2 regions of the Paenibacillus filicis genome follow, and region 1 is predicted to be linked to the other one. Evidence: riboswitches for the same ligand, from Rfam matches in the RefSeq annotation. Region 1 holds a riboswitch; the other holds the start of a gene.

What was found. A riboswitch is a leader RNA that binds a small molecule or an ion and turns the genes downstream of it on or off. The one in region 1 is predicted to bind cyclic di-GMP.
Region 2: it holds a riboswitch for cyclic di-GMP, as region 1 does, so the genes downstream of both, WMW72_RS33900 (transglutaminase-like domain-containing protein) here and WMW72_RS35080 (PilZ domain-containing protein) in region 1, are expected to answer to the same signal.

Annotation. Positions count from the first base shown of each region.
Region 1 covers NZ_JBBPCC010000044.1:6,021-13,930, forward strand. Annotated here, with positions in the region: gene serS (serine--tRNA ligase) at 1-155, shown strand, start outside; tRNA gene WMW72_RS35025 (tRNA-Ser) at 203-292, shown strand; gene WMW72_RS35030 (hypothetical protein) at 529-876, shown strand; gene WMW72_RS35035 (hypothetical protein) at 892-1,077, shown strand; gene WMW72_RS35040 (small acid-soluble spore protein P) at 1,118-1,261, shown strand; gene WMW72_RS35045 (hypothetical protein) at 1,372-1,551, opposite strand; gene map (type I methionyl aminopeptidase) at 1,749-2,498, shown strand; tRNA gene WMW72_RS35055 (tRNA-Arg) at 2,581-2,653, opposite strand; gene WMW72_RS35060 (RNA polymerase sigma factor) at 2,748-3,326, shown strand; gene WMW72_RS35065 (hypothetical protein) at 3,323-3,835, shown strand; gene WMW72_RS35070 (hypothetical protein) at 3,828-5,012, shown strand; gene tadA (tRNA adenosine(34) deaminase TadA) at 5,101-5,568, opposite strand; cyclic di-GMP riboswitch class I at 5,868-5,962, shown strand; gene WMW72_RS35080 (PilZ domain-containing protein) at 6,066-6,776, shown strand; gene ychF (redox-regulated ATPase YchF) at 6,926-7,910, shown strand, end outside.
Region 2 covers NZ_JBBPCC010000037.1:30,403-38,312, forward strand. Annotated here, with positions in the region: gene WMW72_RS33880 (LLM class flavin-dependent oxidoreductase) at 1-891, opposite strand, end outside; gene nfsA (oxygen-insensitive NADPH nitroreductase) at 1,121-1,855, shown strand; gene WMW72_RS33890 (D-alanyl-D-alanine carboxypeptidase family protein) at 1,992-2,975, shown strand; gene WMW72_RS33895 (MEKHLA domain-containing protein) at 3,064-3,531, opposite strand; gene WMW72_RS33900 (transglutaminase-like domain-containing protein) at 3,709-4,503, opposite strand; cyclic di-GMP riboswitch class I at 4,517-4,604, opposite strand; cyclic di-GMP riboswitch class I at 4,637-4,723, opposite strand; gene WMW72_RS33905 (class D sortase) at 4,810-5,526, opposite strand; gene WMW72_RS33910 (SdrD B-like domain-containing protein) at 5,597-7,910, opposite strand, start outside.

The DNA of each region.
Region 1 (7,910 bases):
CTGAATTTGTCCATACGCTGAACGGCTCCGGTCTGGCGATCGGTCGTACAGTAGCGGCTATTCTGGAAAATTATCAGGAGGAAGACGGCAGTGTGCGGATTCCTGAAGTGCTGAGACCTTACATGGGTGGCCTGGAGAGAATCGCCAAAAAATAGCGCTTGCTCCTGGTTTATAACTTATGATACAATGCATGTTGTCACCTGGAGAGGTGGTCGAGTGGTTTAAGGCAGCGGTCTTGAAAACCGCCGTGTTCGTGAGGGCACCGTGGGTTCGAATCCCACCCTCTCCGCCATTTCCATATAGGGAAATGGCGCAATATGCAGGTTGAGAACCCGATAACATCGCAGTCCGGACTCGAAGAGACGGGTTATAGCTTATAATTAAAACCAACCAAGAAGCGGATTTCCGCTTCTTTTTTATTTGTGCAGCTAGCGAAGCCTGGGGTCTTTGTTTCCTTGTTTTCACCAGCCTTATCGGGTATACGAAAAGACCTCCAGATGCATGTTATAGGCAGGGAGGTGTGACAAGATGAGCAAATCCGATCAGCTGCGCATTGATGCGCAGGAGCTGGCACAAGCCTGGTCACGGACACTGCCCAGCGTGCTGGATGCTTCGGATCAGGCCAAGGTATGGCCCGACGAGGCGGAATCCAATGTTCTGAGGGTGCATATTACGACAGCGGGGCGCAGCTTGTACAGCTTTGATTTCAAGTGCACCTACGTAGACTCACGCGAGGTGCGGGTCGAACTGGTTGATGTAGAGCGCGACAATCACGCGGTCGATGAGCGGACGGATATTATTCAGACGCTTGTCGATGATTATGTGAGGCATCTTCATGAATGCGCGCAGCAGCTCCATGCTCTGACGACGCGCTAGAGGAGGCGATAGGCCATGACGAGGAACGAAAACGGAGCCGACAAAAACCTGCAAAATGTGGTGGAGGATCTGGATCAGACGGTCGTGGGCGGCCATCATGCCCAGCAGCTTCAGCAGCAGACCAATGACCGTCGGCATCAGGATGCGCTGAATCATAACAAGAAGCATGCTCATCCATCGGAACTGATGGATAAAGAATAACTGAATCTTCACATCTTCTGAATTAAGGAGGCCATTACTTATGCCCAAAGATATTCCACAGCCGGTTAATCCCCCGAGCGGTCAGCAAAATCAGGATGAACAGCGCCAGCGGACAGGCCCGAAGCCGGGGTCCAAGCGTGTAAAAAATGCAAACCATAGCCGTCACAATAATGGAGAAGGCTAACCGACCGATCGATGCTCAGAACCATCAGCCTCTTACCGAAGGGTAGGAGGCTGTTTATTGTAGAATCGCCACTTGCAGAGGTAAGAATCAGAGGAGTAGGAGCTGGCGGCTTAGTTCTTCTTTTCCACTAGCTGGAAACATTCGTTGAGCATTTCTTGCGCCATCGTCTCGTTGTCGGTGTATCCGTACAACAAAGCTCCGGTCGAAATTGCATCAAAAACATCATCAAGCAACGTGCAAATGGAGATCGAAAACTCGTCGTAGACGATATAATAAGCGGTTGCCGGCATCCATGTCCACCTCGGATTTATATTTTCACGATACCCCTTATTCTACCATGCACGTTGAAAAATGAGAACGGACTCGGACTTTTCTAAGCAATTTTTTAGCATTTTGTCGGAATATTTAGCGTTTTATGAAACAGTGGGCAATTTCAGTCGAAACGCGTACAATGAAAGCAGGGCATGCCGCAAGGAGGAAAGAAAGAATGATCATTCTCAAAACCAAAGAAGAAATACAAAGGATGCGGGAAGCTGGACTTATTCTTGCCCGCTGCCACAAGGAAATCGCCAAGATGATCAAGCCGGGCATCACAACCATGCAAATCAATGATTTCGCCGAGGCCTTCATTACCCGTCATGGTGCCGAGCAGGTAACCAAGGGCTTTCAGGGTTTCCCTGCAGCTACCTGTGCGTCTGTCAATGATGTTATCGCACATGGATTCCCTGACCATAAGCCGCTTCAAGATGGCGACATTGTGAAGATGGATATCGTCTGCCGCTATAACGGCTGGTGTGCGGATACGTGCCAGACGTATGCAGTAGGGAACATTTCCCCAGAGGCGGAACGGCTGGTCCAGGTGACTAGGGAGTGTCTGGAGCTCGCTATCCCGCAGGCTGTAGCGGGCAATCGCATCGGAGATGTAGTCAGCGTCATTCAGCGTCATGCCGAACAAGCAGGCTTCTCTGTCGTTCGGGATCTGAATGCGCACGGTATCGGCCGATCGATGCATGAAGAGCCGTCCTTCGCCCATGCAGGCAAGCCGGGTCGCGGCTTCCGCTTGCAGGAAGGCATGGTGTTCACGATTGAGCCGATGATTAATGCGGGGAAGCTGGATATGTTCATTGACTTCGATGGCTGGACGGCTCGCACCGTGGACGGCAGCTTATCCGCCCAATTCGAGCATACCGTCGCGATTACGGCGGATGGCCCTTGGGTGCTGACGGAGGAAGTCTGACTCTGCAGGAGCACAGGCGGATATGACAAAGAGCCTGCTTCACGATCTTCATCGTGTGCAGGCTCTTTCGGTGTATCTGTGACGTCCCCGAGAGGACTCGAACCTCTATCTGTCCTTTAGGAGAGGACTGCTCTATCCTGTTGAGCTACGGAAACAAATCAACGTCATTATACCATACCGTGTGTATGGAATAAAGTTCTACTCATTTTTTCTTCGCTTGTGCAGGGTTTGTCGGGGTTGCCTACGTCTATGCCAGTAGGAAAGGAGGGGGAGACGATTACGGAGGAAGCTTGGATTGCGCGCATGGTAGCCGGAGACCGGGATGCGTTTAGCGAGCTTGTCAACCGGTATGGGCGTTATTTGTACCAGGCGGTGTACGGCGTGCTTCATTCAGCTAAGGATGCTGAAGACGTCACACAGGAAGCGCTGATGAATATCTTCGCGTCTCTCCCTCAATACCGGTACCAGGGCTTTAAATCTTGGATCACAAGAATTGCCGTTAATAAAGCGATCGATTATAAAAGATCGAAGGATCGGAAGAAGGAGCAGCTTACGGCAGAATGGGGAGAGCTGGAGCAGGTTGCAGCTACGTTCAGTCAGCCGGTGGAAGAAGCTGTGCTGGCGCGTGAGAAGCGGGACCTGATACGCGATTACGTGAACCAATTGCCGGAGCATTACAGACAGGTTGTCTACGCTTTTTACATGGAGGAGAAGTCCTACCAGCAAATCGCCGAGGAACAACGAATTGCTTTGAAGACGGTGGAGTCCAAGTTATATCGAGCTAAGCAATATTTACGCAAAGCCTGGGAGGAGGAGGATCGGGAATGACACATATGCCGGAAAACGTATGGAGGCTGTACACAGAGGACAGGCTAGGTCCGGACGATCGCGAACGCTGTGACCATCACCTGCTGACTTGCGACGCATGTCTGGACGTGTATCTCCGTTGTGTAGAGCAAATGTCCGAAAGCTTGCCTGTGCCCGATATGGATGTATTTGCTGAAACGGCTATGCTTCACTGGGCGGAGCAGACCGCTCAGGCATCTATCTCCTCCTCCAAGGAGGCGAAAGGTTGCTCTGACAAGCGGCGAAGCTGGATGCGCCACCCGGTCTTTCACTACACGGTCGCCGCGGCCATCACCTTGATCCTGATGGGCTCCGGGGTGTTCCAGATCTTCACGCAGCAGGCAAGTGCTTGGGATGCCAATGCTTCAGACTGGATGAAACAGCACCCTCCCTCCTGGTCCGAACAACTGATGGAGCAAACCGTAGGACTAATCGCCGCACTGCAGCCTAAGCCGAAACAAGAAGAAAGAAGAGGGAAACGGGATGAATAACTTCAAAAGCCCTACCGTTGCTTTTTTACTGTCGTTGATTCCCGGATTTGGACATTTGTATATAGGCCGCACGTTGAGAGGGTTGATATTCGGCGTCGTATTCGGTGGAGCTTTCTTACTATCCCTGCTTTTGGGGTTCTCGCGCGAGATCGAGTATGGACTGGTCGTTGCGGCCTTCGGCTTCCTGGTCTGGCTAGTTAATATCTTCGATGTGGTACGATCGTTGAATCGCTTGTCTTCGCCATATCCGGGGTACGGAGATCCGGCTTCATGGAACCGGGGATACGGCCCTTCAGGCCCTCCGTATACAGATGAGCATGTAACTGGGCGGGAGAGACCAAGTGGTCCAGGGGGGCCTTACGAGCCCTATAGAACACCTCAGGGCGAATACTACCCTCCTTATCCTGGCAAAGACCGTTATTTCACGATCTTCCTCTCTTTTCTGCCCGGGCTTGGACATTTTCATCTTGGCTTGATGCAGCGGGGCTTGGCCTTTCTGGCCTTATTCTTCGGTCTTGGGATAATCACGGCATTTCTGACGGCCACTACCAGCAGGGGAGGCTTCATGCTGCTCCTGGGGGCGCTGCCGATCATCTGGCTGTACAGCATGTTCGACTGCGTACAGCAGCTCAACAAGAGTGCCAGAGGGGAACGGCTGGTCGATCAGACGTTCTTCGAGGACTTCCAGCAGGGAAGGGAATCCGGCAAGAAGAATAAGACGCTTGCACTGGTGCTTTCGATATTCCCCGGTGCAGGGCACATGTACCTGGGCCTGCAAAAACGCGGGCTGCAGTTTATGGCTGCCTTCCTGTTCAGCGTGTATTTTCTGGATGCGCTTCGCCTAACTTTGTTTCTCTTTTTTATCCCGATTCTATGGTTTTACAGCTTCTTCGATGCGCTGCAGCAGATCTCCCGTTCCGGCCGGGAGCCGCTGGAGGATGTTCCGCTGGTAGAGTGGCTGGCCAAGAGACAGCGCTGGGTCGGATATGGGTTGCTTGTGCTTGGCGGTTACTATCTGATCGATCAATTCTTAATGAGCGCGCTTCAGCTGTGGCTGTCACGAGAGGCCCTTCACCGGGTGATCAACTGGTATCATAATTATTTTCAAACCTTCGTGGTTGCTGCACTGTTGATCGGAGGAGGCTTTTTCCTTCTGAGAAAGGCACAGAAGAAATAAGGGGAGATATAGAAAAACCCGGGATGCGGACAAACGCCGCATCTCGGGTTTTTTTGTTCTTCTGGCTGTCAGGGTAACTGTGGCTCCGTCATGCTTTCCCCCGCAGCTTGCGGAAAAATTGGGTGAGCATACTGGAGCATTCCTCCTGAAGCACATTCGGAATAACCTCGACCCTGTGATTGAAACGCTCTTCTTGCAGCAGGTTCATCAAGGTGCCGGCGCACCCGGCCTTGGGGTCTGTCGTCCCGTAGACGACGAGCGGTATCCGGGATTGGACAATGGCTCCTGCACACATCGGACAAGGCTCCAGGGTCACATAGAGCGTACACTCCAGCAGCCGCCAGGCATCCAGATGCTGACTGGCCTCTCTGATCGCCAGGAGCTCTGCATGTCCCAGCGGATCCTTGGCGGTTTCCCGCACATTGTGGCCCCTGCCTATGATTTCCCCGTTACGTACGATGACGGCTCCGATCGGCACCTCAAGCAGCGCCTCTGCCTTGCGTGCTTCCTCCATAGCGGCCCGCATAAATCGTTGATGAATCTCAATGCCTTCCAACACGGCCACCTCTTTACAAGGAATTCATAAAATCGAACAAATATTCGTTACACACAAGCTGTGGATAAGGTTGTGGATAATTAATGTGATATACTTATCCATTGTAGATAAAATGGGCAATTCAAGCAAGAATCTTTGGGTTTTGAAAAGTTATCCACATATCTGAGGATTTGTTAATAATTTCTGTACAGAAAATAAAGTTGCCAGCCAGTTGGCAACTTTATATAATAAGGGTAATAGACTAGGTATAAATACCCAACACCTAGTAACGGTTCGTAATCACAAAGTCTATATCATTCGTTTGTTTCTGGCAAACCTGTCGAAAGGCAGGGACGCAAAGCTTAGGGTCTAAGGTCCTCCCCAACCAGGAGGCTACGATAGCCTGGCCGCCGAATGTACGTACCGTACCTCCCGGTGAACAGGCTGTCATCTCGGCATACGAAAGACGGCTTTTTTGCGTTGTCTGCGAGCAATGAAAAGGGAGGGACGGTGCAGCTATGTCCAAAGCCGCCAATAACGGAAAGCTTTCCTATGAGTTCATGCAAGATGCATACCGCAGCACCAGCGGCATTCTGCTGAACAGCCGTACCGTCGTCGAGAAGAAGGAGTTTGTTTCAACGGGAATACTTACTTATGCCGAAGGGGATATTGTCGAGATTGAGATGTCGGACTACAAGGCGTTCGATCTGGGCGATGTTGTCAAACTGACGGTATATTCGCCCGGAGGGGTCTATACGTTCCACTCCACTGTGGTTGCCAAGGATCACGGGGCGCTCATGGTCATTAATCCTCCGCAAAATCAGAAACGATTTGCCGAGAAGCGTGAAAATCCCCGGGTTGCCGTGGAGCATAACGGGCAATTGCTGGCAATTCGGCACGAGGACGGGAAAGAGCAGGAGCTTGAGGAAGAGCTGTCGCTGGATATCCGGAATGTGAGTGTGAGCGGAGTCGGATTTATCCTGCAATCGAATCTGAAGCTGGATACGATGACAACGGCTGAGGTTAAGCTGGACCTTGGCTTTGAGGTATCCTGTCAGCTGCAAATCATCCGGTCGGAGCCTGGCGAGTCAGGCGTTTATTATGGAGCCCGCTATATGGATATGCCGTTTGAGAAGGCTAACTCCCTGCGAGCGTTTGTATTGAAGAAGCAGGTCGAACAGCACTTCAGCTCGAAGGAGTCTACTAGGTCGAGACGGTTTTTTAAATAGCATGAACCTACGGCCAACAAACAAGTGCCTTCTTTCTCCAGAAAGAGGGTATTTGCTATGGGGAGGATGACACAGCGGCTGGTTTTAGGATATAATATAATGTCAGGAATGAAATATCGTGTTTGAGTCTATTAAGGAGTTGTCCATACATGGGTCTTTCTTGTGGAATCGTCGGTTTGCCTAACGTCGGCAAGTCTACGCTGTTCAACGCTATTACGCAGGCTGGCGCGGAGTCCGCCAATTATCCGTTTTGTACGATAGATCCGAATGTAGGTATTGTCGAGGTGCCAGATGAGCGCCTGGGCAAGCTGGCCGACATTGTTCAGCCGAAGAGCATTGTTCCGACGGCTTTTGAATTCGTGGACATTGCTGGGCTGGTCAAAGGCGCAAGCCAGGGAGAAGGGCTCGGGAACAAGTTCCTCGCCCATATCCGCGAGGTCGATGCGATCGTTCAAGTGGTGCGCTGCTTCCAGGACGAGAACATCACGCACGTATCGGGCAAGGTAGATCCGATCAGCGACATCGAGACGATTAATCTCGAGCTGATCCTAGCTGACGTGGATTCGGTAGAGAAACGCATCGACCGCTCCCGCAAAAACATGAAGGGCGGCGACAAGAAGTACGCCCAGGAAGTGGAGTGTCTGGAGAGGATCAAAGAAGCGCTCTACAACGACAAGCCGGCGCGCAGCGTCGAGCTGAATGATGATGAGAAGCTGCTGATCCGTGATCTGCATCTGCTGACGATGAAGCCGGTGCTGTATGCGGCCAATGTAAGCGAAGCGGAAGTAGCTGACGCGGAAGGTAATCCTTATGTGCAGAAGGTGCGCGAATATGCAGCACTGGAAGGCGCAGAGGTAGTGCCGATCAGTGCGAAGGTAGAATCGGAAATCGCCGAGCTGGAAGGCGAAGATAAGCAGATGTTCCTCGATGAGCTGGGTCTGACGGAGTCGGGCTTGAACCGCTTGATCCGTGGTGCTTACAAGCTGCTTGGGTTGTATACGTATTTTACGGCCGGCGTGCAGGAGGTTCGCGCCTGGACGATCCGCAAGGGGATGAAGGCTCCTCAGGCGGCAGGGGTTATTCATACGGACTTCGAGCGCGGCTTTATCCGGGCGGAGGTTGTCGGTTATGAGG
Region 2 (7,910 bases), on a different contig from region 1:
CGGTCCGCCGACCAGCATCCGGCTGCGGTTTACCTGAATACGCATCCGGTCCCACTCCGTATACGGATAAGCCAGCGCTTCCTCATACGTAGGGAAAGGCCGCTGAAATTGCCCCTGTTCCAGCAGCAGAAGCGCCAATTCCACCGGAAGAGCGAGCCTTTCGGCTTCCTCATCCGTATCGGCACAGATCGCAATCACGCAGACATTCGCACGCGGTTCACTGCCGAGCGGTCCGGGACGGTAGCTGTCGAAGTAGCCCTTCACCGCTTCATGACCGCCATCTCCATTGATGAAGTGGGCGAACGAGAAGGCCGCACCCAGCTCCGAGGCCCGCTCGGCGCTGAAGGAGCTGGAGCCGAGCAGCCAGATATCCGGCTTCGTCTCCACGAACGGAGCGGCTCTTACGCCCTCGAACCGGTGTCCGGGCTCCAGGCTGTCCGCCAGGAACCCACCCAGATCGCGCAGCACATCGGGAAGCTGCTCATCGCTAGGCTTGGTCCGCCCGTAGCGCAGCGCCTGCGAGGCGATCGGCATCCCGCCCGGCGCCCGGCCGATACCGAGATCGATACGGCCAGGGTACAGCGCCTCGAGCACGCGGAAATTCTCTGCAATCTTGAATGGACTGTAATGCGGCAGCAGCACTCCGGCAGAGCCGATGCGGATGCGGGACGTATGTGCGCCCAGCGCTCCCAGCAGCACCTCAGGCGACGAGCCGGCGAGGCGAGGCGTATCATGATGCTCCGACACCCAGAAGCGCGAATAGCCCCAGCGCTCACCCAGCTTGGCCAGCTCAATCGTGCGGCGGAACGCATCGGTCGGTGTATCGCCGGGCATCAATGCGGATTGGTCCAGGATGCCTAGCTTCAGCTTGTGGTTGTTCAGTGTCCTCATTCCCTTCTCGCGTTACTTGGCATTGACCTCATTATACTCCTGGCGGACGTTGACGCCCAGTGAACCGTCCTCAGCCTTCCGCAGTCCGGGTAAAAAAACGGCGCATCGCTGACAGAGACCCCTCTCCTACGAGTGTCTGCCAGATAAAATTCCGTGTAATTGACTCGGGAATAGAAACTCAGTTACTATTAAGAAAATAGCCACTACTTACTGGAGGTTAGATATGTCTATGAACGCCGTCATTGAATTGCTTCAACGTCACCGCTCTATCCGCAAGTTCCAGCCGGTCCCGCTCACTCCAGAGCAGATCCAGGCCATCGTTGGCTCCGCTCAGATGGCCTCTACCTCCAGCAACGTCCAGGCCTACAGCTTGATCGCCATCAGCGATGAGGCTACCAAGCGCGAATTGGCCAGACTGGCCGGCAATCAGGCTTATGTCGCGGATAGCGGTTTGTTCATCGTGTTCTGCGCCGACCTTCACCGGATAGAGGAAGCCTCCAAGCGTCATCAAGACACTTTCCATACCAACACCGAGAGCTTTCTCGTCGCTACCATCGATGCCGCGCTGGCCGCGCAAAATGCTGCCGTTGCCGCCGAATCGCTCGGTCTCGGCATCTGCTATATTGGAGCCATCCGCAATAATCCGGAAGAGGTGAGCCAGCTCCTGAAGCTCCCGCAGCTCGTCTACCCGGTCTTCGGCATGTGCATCGGCACGCCGGACCAGGAGCCTTCCTACCGCCCTCGTCTGCCTCAGGCCGGCATTCTTCACTGGAATGCGTATGAGGAAACAACGATGCAGCAAGGCATCGATGAATATGATCGTACTATCCACCAATATTACCTCGAGCGTACCCAAGGACAAACGGTAACGACCTGGTCGCGTGGAATTGCCGATAAGTATCAGAAGCCGGTCCGGGCCCATGTGAAAACCTTTCTGGAAGCCCGCGGCTTTAAACTGGAATAATCTTATATCAGCGAGCAAGGGAACAGGCCGCCTATCTCGTATAAAAGGTTTCTGAACCAAACTTGGAACTTTAGGAAGCTGGGGAGCGTCTATTAGGGTGCAGTTATATTTTCTATAGCAGAAAGGAACAAACTTCATGTGGAATTCATACAAAGCCCCGCTGAGCCTTGCCGTGCTCGCCTGCGCGTTGGTCTTGGCAACCGCCTGCACCTCCAAGACCCCCGTGGACTCTGCAGCGCCCCCTGCATCTCAGAGTGAGACACCAAGCAGCAATACAGACTCTGGCCAGAAGCAGGCAGATTCAAATACCAAGACAACGGATTCTCCTCCTCAGCAGCCTGCTTCCGGAGGGGGAACCGTTAATCTCGGAGCTACTAATACGTCCAAGCCTTCTGCGAACTCCGGCGGAACAGCAGACCCGGGTAAAAAATCTGGGGACTCTGCAGCCAAGCCAGGCGATACAACCCGCAAGCCCGCTTCAGAAGGCGCAGACAAGCCCAAAGACGGATCGGTTCAAGTCATCGCCAAGCCTGCAGATATCGCGGTGATCGTCAATAAATCCAACAAGCTGCCAGATAACTATAAGCCTGATGATCTCGTTGATCCCGATGTGCCCTTTACGTTCAAGGAAAAAATAGAAAAGCGCAAGATGCGCAAAGAAGCGGCGGCAGCACTGGAGAAGCTTTTCAAGGCTGCCAAGGATGATAAACTCCCGCTCGCCGGGGTATCGGCTTTCCGTTCCAATGCGACTCAAACCACCTTATACAATAGCTATGTCAAGCAGCATGGTGAGCAAGAAGCCAATAAGTTCAGTGCCAAGCCCGGTCAAAGCGAGCATGAAACCGGACTTGCCATCGATGTGGCCGGCGCGAACGGCAAATGTCCGGCGCAAGACTGCTTCGGTGCAACGAAGGAAGCCAAGTGGCTGGCTGAGCATGCCCACGAATACGGGTTCATCATCCGTTACCTCAAGGGCAAAGAAGACATTACCGGTTACCAGTATGAGCCCTGGCATCTGCGTTATGTCGGCGTAGACCTGGCCAAGGACATCGTCAAGCAAGGCGTGACGCTGGAGGAGTATTTCAGTAAGGGCGTCCCGGTCAGCAAGCCGAAAAGCTAAGCAAGATCTCTTCTGAGAGAAAAAGCGCATGATCCAGCGACCGTGAGGAAGCTGGACCGTGCGCTTTTTTTGTATGACGGTAACGTGTTTATCCGAGATCCAGATAGCGGGAGAACATGGCAGCCTGGCCGCAGCGGATGCCTGCTTCATCCAAGACGTTCCAAACCGTTGCCTCGGCGATCATAAAGCGACGACCACTGCCGGATATGCGTACGCCGGTGTAGTCGCTAACGAAGCCCTGCTCCCTCACCGCGCGCATGAACGCCTCCCGGGCATCCCGCTCCATGGGCTCTGCCGTCAGCCGGGAGGGCATCCGGATGAACGTCTGCCAGTCCATCTCCCACAACTCCAAGGCCAGCCTGCTGCCGAAGTTCAATACCGGATCTTCTTCCATGCCATGGGACAGGATGTAGAGCGGAGCCTGGAATAAGCGGTCTGCTGCGGTTCCTGCTTCTCCCTCCTCCACCAGCCTGCGGCCGGTCCAATGCCGGTAGCTGTCAATCACCCGAAGCGCGTGCTCATTCGTCGCGCCAATTCCTGTGCGGATAGGTTCCATGCTGTTAACTCCCTCCTGATTCCGCTTCTCTGAATGAAGATACTTTACTTACTTTCGCTGCTTCTACCGCCATTTCCTCCATATCTATCAGACTGTGCATCAGCCGGAAAAAAGCCCAATGCTCAACAAGAGCACTGGGCCTGGACTTTCGTTCATTATAACGAACAGCAAGAGAGGCTAATACACCTTAGCCGCCTTATACTCGGCTGCGTTTTTCACGAGCGTTTGGCTGCCGGTCCCTGCATCCACAGTCGTATCGACCGTCTGCCACTTCCCGTCCAGGTACACTTCATTCCACGCATGATATTCCTTCACATGCTCCGACGATCCCATCAGCAGCTTAGTCGGCACGCCCACGCTGCGATTCATGGCTGCGAACAAGGAAGCGTAATCGTAACAGATACCTTTGCCTGAAGTCAGCACGCTGTCAAGGTCGGGGATGTAACCGGTCTGTACATTAGCAGCGAGATTGAAATCGTAGGTGACCGTGTTCACGATATAATCGTAGATGGCCTTTACCTTTTCTTGATCGGTCTTCTTATTCTGAGTCAGCTCACGGGCTTTTTCAACCACAGCTTCCGCTTCATTATAATTGATATTTTGAATAGAGTTCAGGTACACGCCAGCTGCATCCTTCACTTGAAGGTCTACCGAATCGTTGTATACCGATTTGTAGCGGTTGTCTGTTACCCGCTCTAGAATGGAGAGTGTGTACGCCCCGTTACCCAACTGAAGCGGGAAAAACTCTTCCTTCCCTGCAGCAGCCAGGTTGTACGTGTAGTTCACTCCGTCTTTGGTGACCATCAGCTTTGTCGCTTTGGTTCCCGATTCATAGGCAATCCCAATGACACCCTGATTCAGGTTCTTCAGATCCAGCCACGAGCTCGAATCCGGCTTGGCGGCTAGTGCTGCGGCCGGCAGGTAGAGCACAAACATACATACAGCAATGAACAATGCCGTCCACTTACGCATACATATAACTCCCTTCGGTAGCTGGCTGCCATACTTCTCACGAAGGGTAGGCCCTTTAGCTTTGCGTCCCTGCCTTTCGGGCAGGTTTGCCATTTATCGGTGCTAAGCTCTATGAATACAAAAAAACAATCCATTCGGTAACTGGCTGCCGTGCTCCTAACGGAGGGTAGGCCCTTTAGCTTTGCGTCCCTATCTTTCGACAGGTTTGCCGTTTATCGTGTATTGCTTAATTTGAGAGTATCATATTTTCCGTAAAATACAAGCCCAATCTTAGTGAAAAATACCTATTTCCCCAGGCCCTTCGTATTAGCTTCGTCTAGCCTGCACAATAAGCCGGTGTGTAGGATCGACAATCGGCTCGCAGGTAATCAGTGTAAGCACACTTTCCTTGTCGCTTCTCCTCAGTACCGACGTATCCGTAGGCTTCACAATCAGCGTCTTGTATACGGTATAGGTCAGCTTGCGGTCCTTCGTCTCCACGATGATTTCATCGCCGATCTTCAGCTCGTCGAGCCGGTTGAACAGACGTCCCTTGGTACGGACCCGGTGGGCGGCGATCGCCGCATTGCCTGGCTCGCCAAGCGGCGAGGTCTCCTTCATATGAGCCGCAGCGAACTTCATGTTGTCCTGTGTAGCTCCTTCCAGCACGGGAAGCCTCAGCTTGATCTTCTCGATTGACAGCACAGCAATGGCCGTCTCGGCAGTCAGAGATGCTGTATTCGATACGGTATCCGAAGCCTCTGAGGGCTGCACGCCCGCTTCAGGCGTATGCAACTCGGAGAGATTGGTTTCATCCTCCGTCCCTTGGCTGAACAAGCCTGACAGGCGCGCATATTCCTCAACCGTCCGTCTGTCCGAATCGGCGTCTGTGTATGCAGACTTGCCACCTGCTGCCGCAAAGCTTTGCTCCGTGGACTTCAGCAGCTGTCTTTCCAGGTAATCAGCATGCCATTCCATCGCCTTGGGCAGCAGGACGACAACAATCCCCGCAACCATCAGTACATAAGCCAATCCCTTCATCATTCGGCTCCTTACGCTTTCGTTTGTTCAGAGAAAGCCAAGGCTGCCGTTGTACCGACAGCCCTGTGTTCTCCTATACCCGCTTGGAGGAGCGCCGTTTCCTCAGCGCCGCTCCCAGCATAAACAAACCAAGACCTGTCAGCTGCAGCAGCAGATGACTGTCTTCCCCGGTCTTAGGCAACGCCGCTACATCAGGCAGTTGTCCTTGACCCGCTTCTTTCCCTAAGCCGTCCAAAGGAATTTTCTCGACATCGATGTCGAAGAATACTTCTTCTTCGTTGCCGTTCTCATCCGTAACGACAATGCTGAATTCGTCCTTGCCGGTATATCCCGGCTCAGGCGTATACACCCATTTGCCATCCTCGTCGATCGTGACTTGTCCATGCCCCGGCGGTTGGCCTACCGACGGCTTGCCACCTGGCGGTACCTTGACGGCTCCACCTGTCGGCGTGCCTTCATCGGTCACGATCTCCTGGACAGGCCCCGGCTTCGCCGGAGGCTCAGGTGTCCCCGGAGTTACAGGCGTTCCAGGTGAACCAGGAGTTCCTGGATTGCCTGGTGTTTCTGGCTTACCTGGAGTCACAGGCTTATCCGGGGTGGCAGGCTTCTCCGGAGTGACAGGCGTCCCAGGGTTCACAGGACCGGAAGGTCCACCGCTGGAAGGCTCTTCGACCAGCCCGAGATCGATGGTCAGATCTTCCCATACGGTAGCATCGCCGATCGTAATCTTCTCGGTGTAGCCGCCGATCCGTTTATTGGAATCCAGATCTCGTGGCACGCCAGGCGCTTCCTCGCGGGTAGCGATGTAGCCTCCCGGAAGTATGAACTGGACGTAGTAGTCACCGCCTAGCAACTGATCGAACAGGTAATAACCTGGACGGCCAGCGCTGTCATTGGCCGTTACGGTTTGCGTGATCAACTGCTTATCCTTGTCATACAGCTTCACCGTGACGCCGTTTCTGCCCAGAGCAGCCGCTTCGTCCTGCGCTCCGTTGCCGTTCGCATCCAGCCATACGTAGTTGCCGATGGCTCCCTTCGCTACCAAGCCCAGATCGATGCTATGATCGACCCAGCCGGCCGTCTCGCCGATCGAGATTTTGCCGGTAAAGCCATCGATATCCGTCACATTCGAATCAAGGCCCTTGTCCGTACCTTGCGCTTCGCGAGTCTTCGTATAATCGGCCGGGATGACAAATTGCACATAGTAGTCCCCTGCGAGCAGATCGTCGAAGAGGTAGTAGCCCGGACGGCCCTGAGCGTCATTGGCCGTAGTCGTGACCGCCACCGGAGTGCCGGAGGTGCTGTCTTTGTACAGCCGAACTTCAACGCCGTTCACACCGCGGGAATCCCCGTCATTCTGAATGCCGTCCCGGTTGTGGTCCAGCCAGACGTAATTGCCGATTTCTCCACGAGGCACCAGACCCAGATCAATCGTAAGATCGTCCCACTTGGACGGTCCAATCACGATCGCTTCGGTGAAGCCAGAAGCATCGGTCTTATTGGAATCCTGCGCTTCGCCCGTCGCATTCGTCTTCGTCACGCTATAATCGGCGGGGATGACAAATTGCACGTAGTACGTTCCAGCCGGCAATCCCTGGAACAGGTAGTAGCCGGGCTTGCCATCCTTGTCTCGCGTTACCGTCTGTGCCAGCGACGAGCCGGTTAGAGAGTCGTACAGCTTGACGGTAATGCCGTTGATGCCCGTCTCTCCTGCATCCTGAACGCCATCCTCATTGCGGTCCAGCCATACGTAGTCTCCGATGGAGCCTCGCGGAGCCGTAATGACCGGCAACTCATGCGAGGTCGTGCCGACAGGCGTCTCGTCCGGCTTCACCGTTACCGTATTGATCAGCCTGGAGCTACTTAGATCTGCAGCCTTCACCTGATACGTATACGTGATTTCCTTGGATTCCCCGGACTTCAGCAGTGCAATTGGAGCCAGTCCCGTTACTTTGGAGTCCGTGATCACCAGATTGTGCAGATCGCGGCTTCCCGTGTTGGTAATCGTCACGATATAGTCGATCCAAGTACCAGCTTGCCACACCGACAGTGCACTGCTCTTTTTCTTGACATCGAGTCCGGCCGTCGGGATCTTCGCCTCGTCCGTCCATGGTTCAGGCGATTCATTGTAGTACACGGTCGCCTTGTTCTTCAGGTCGGTCAGATCGATATCCGCACCGGTTACCATATATTCGCCGGCGAGCCGGATCGTCTTGCCGGGCTCCAGACTTTTGACTATAACCGACGGTTTCGTACCTGAATTGTCGAGTCCGGTGATGATATCCGGCCGGCTATGGCTGTTGCCGTTAAGCGGGATATCCAGACCGTCGTAAGTTAGCTTCGTAAAAGCAAAGCCCGACTGACCGCGGTCCAGCTCATCCGTCAAC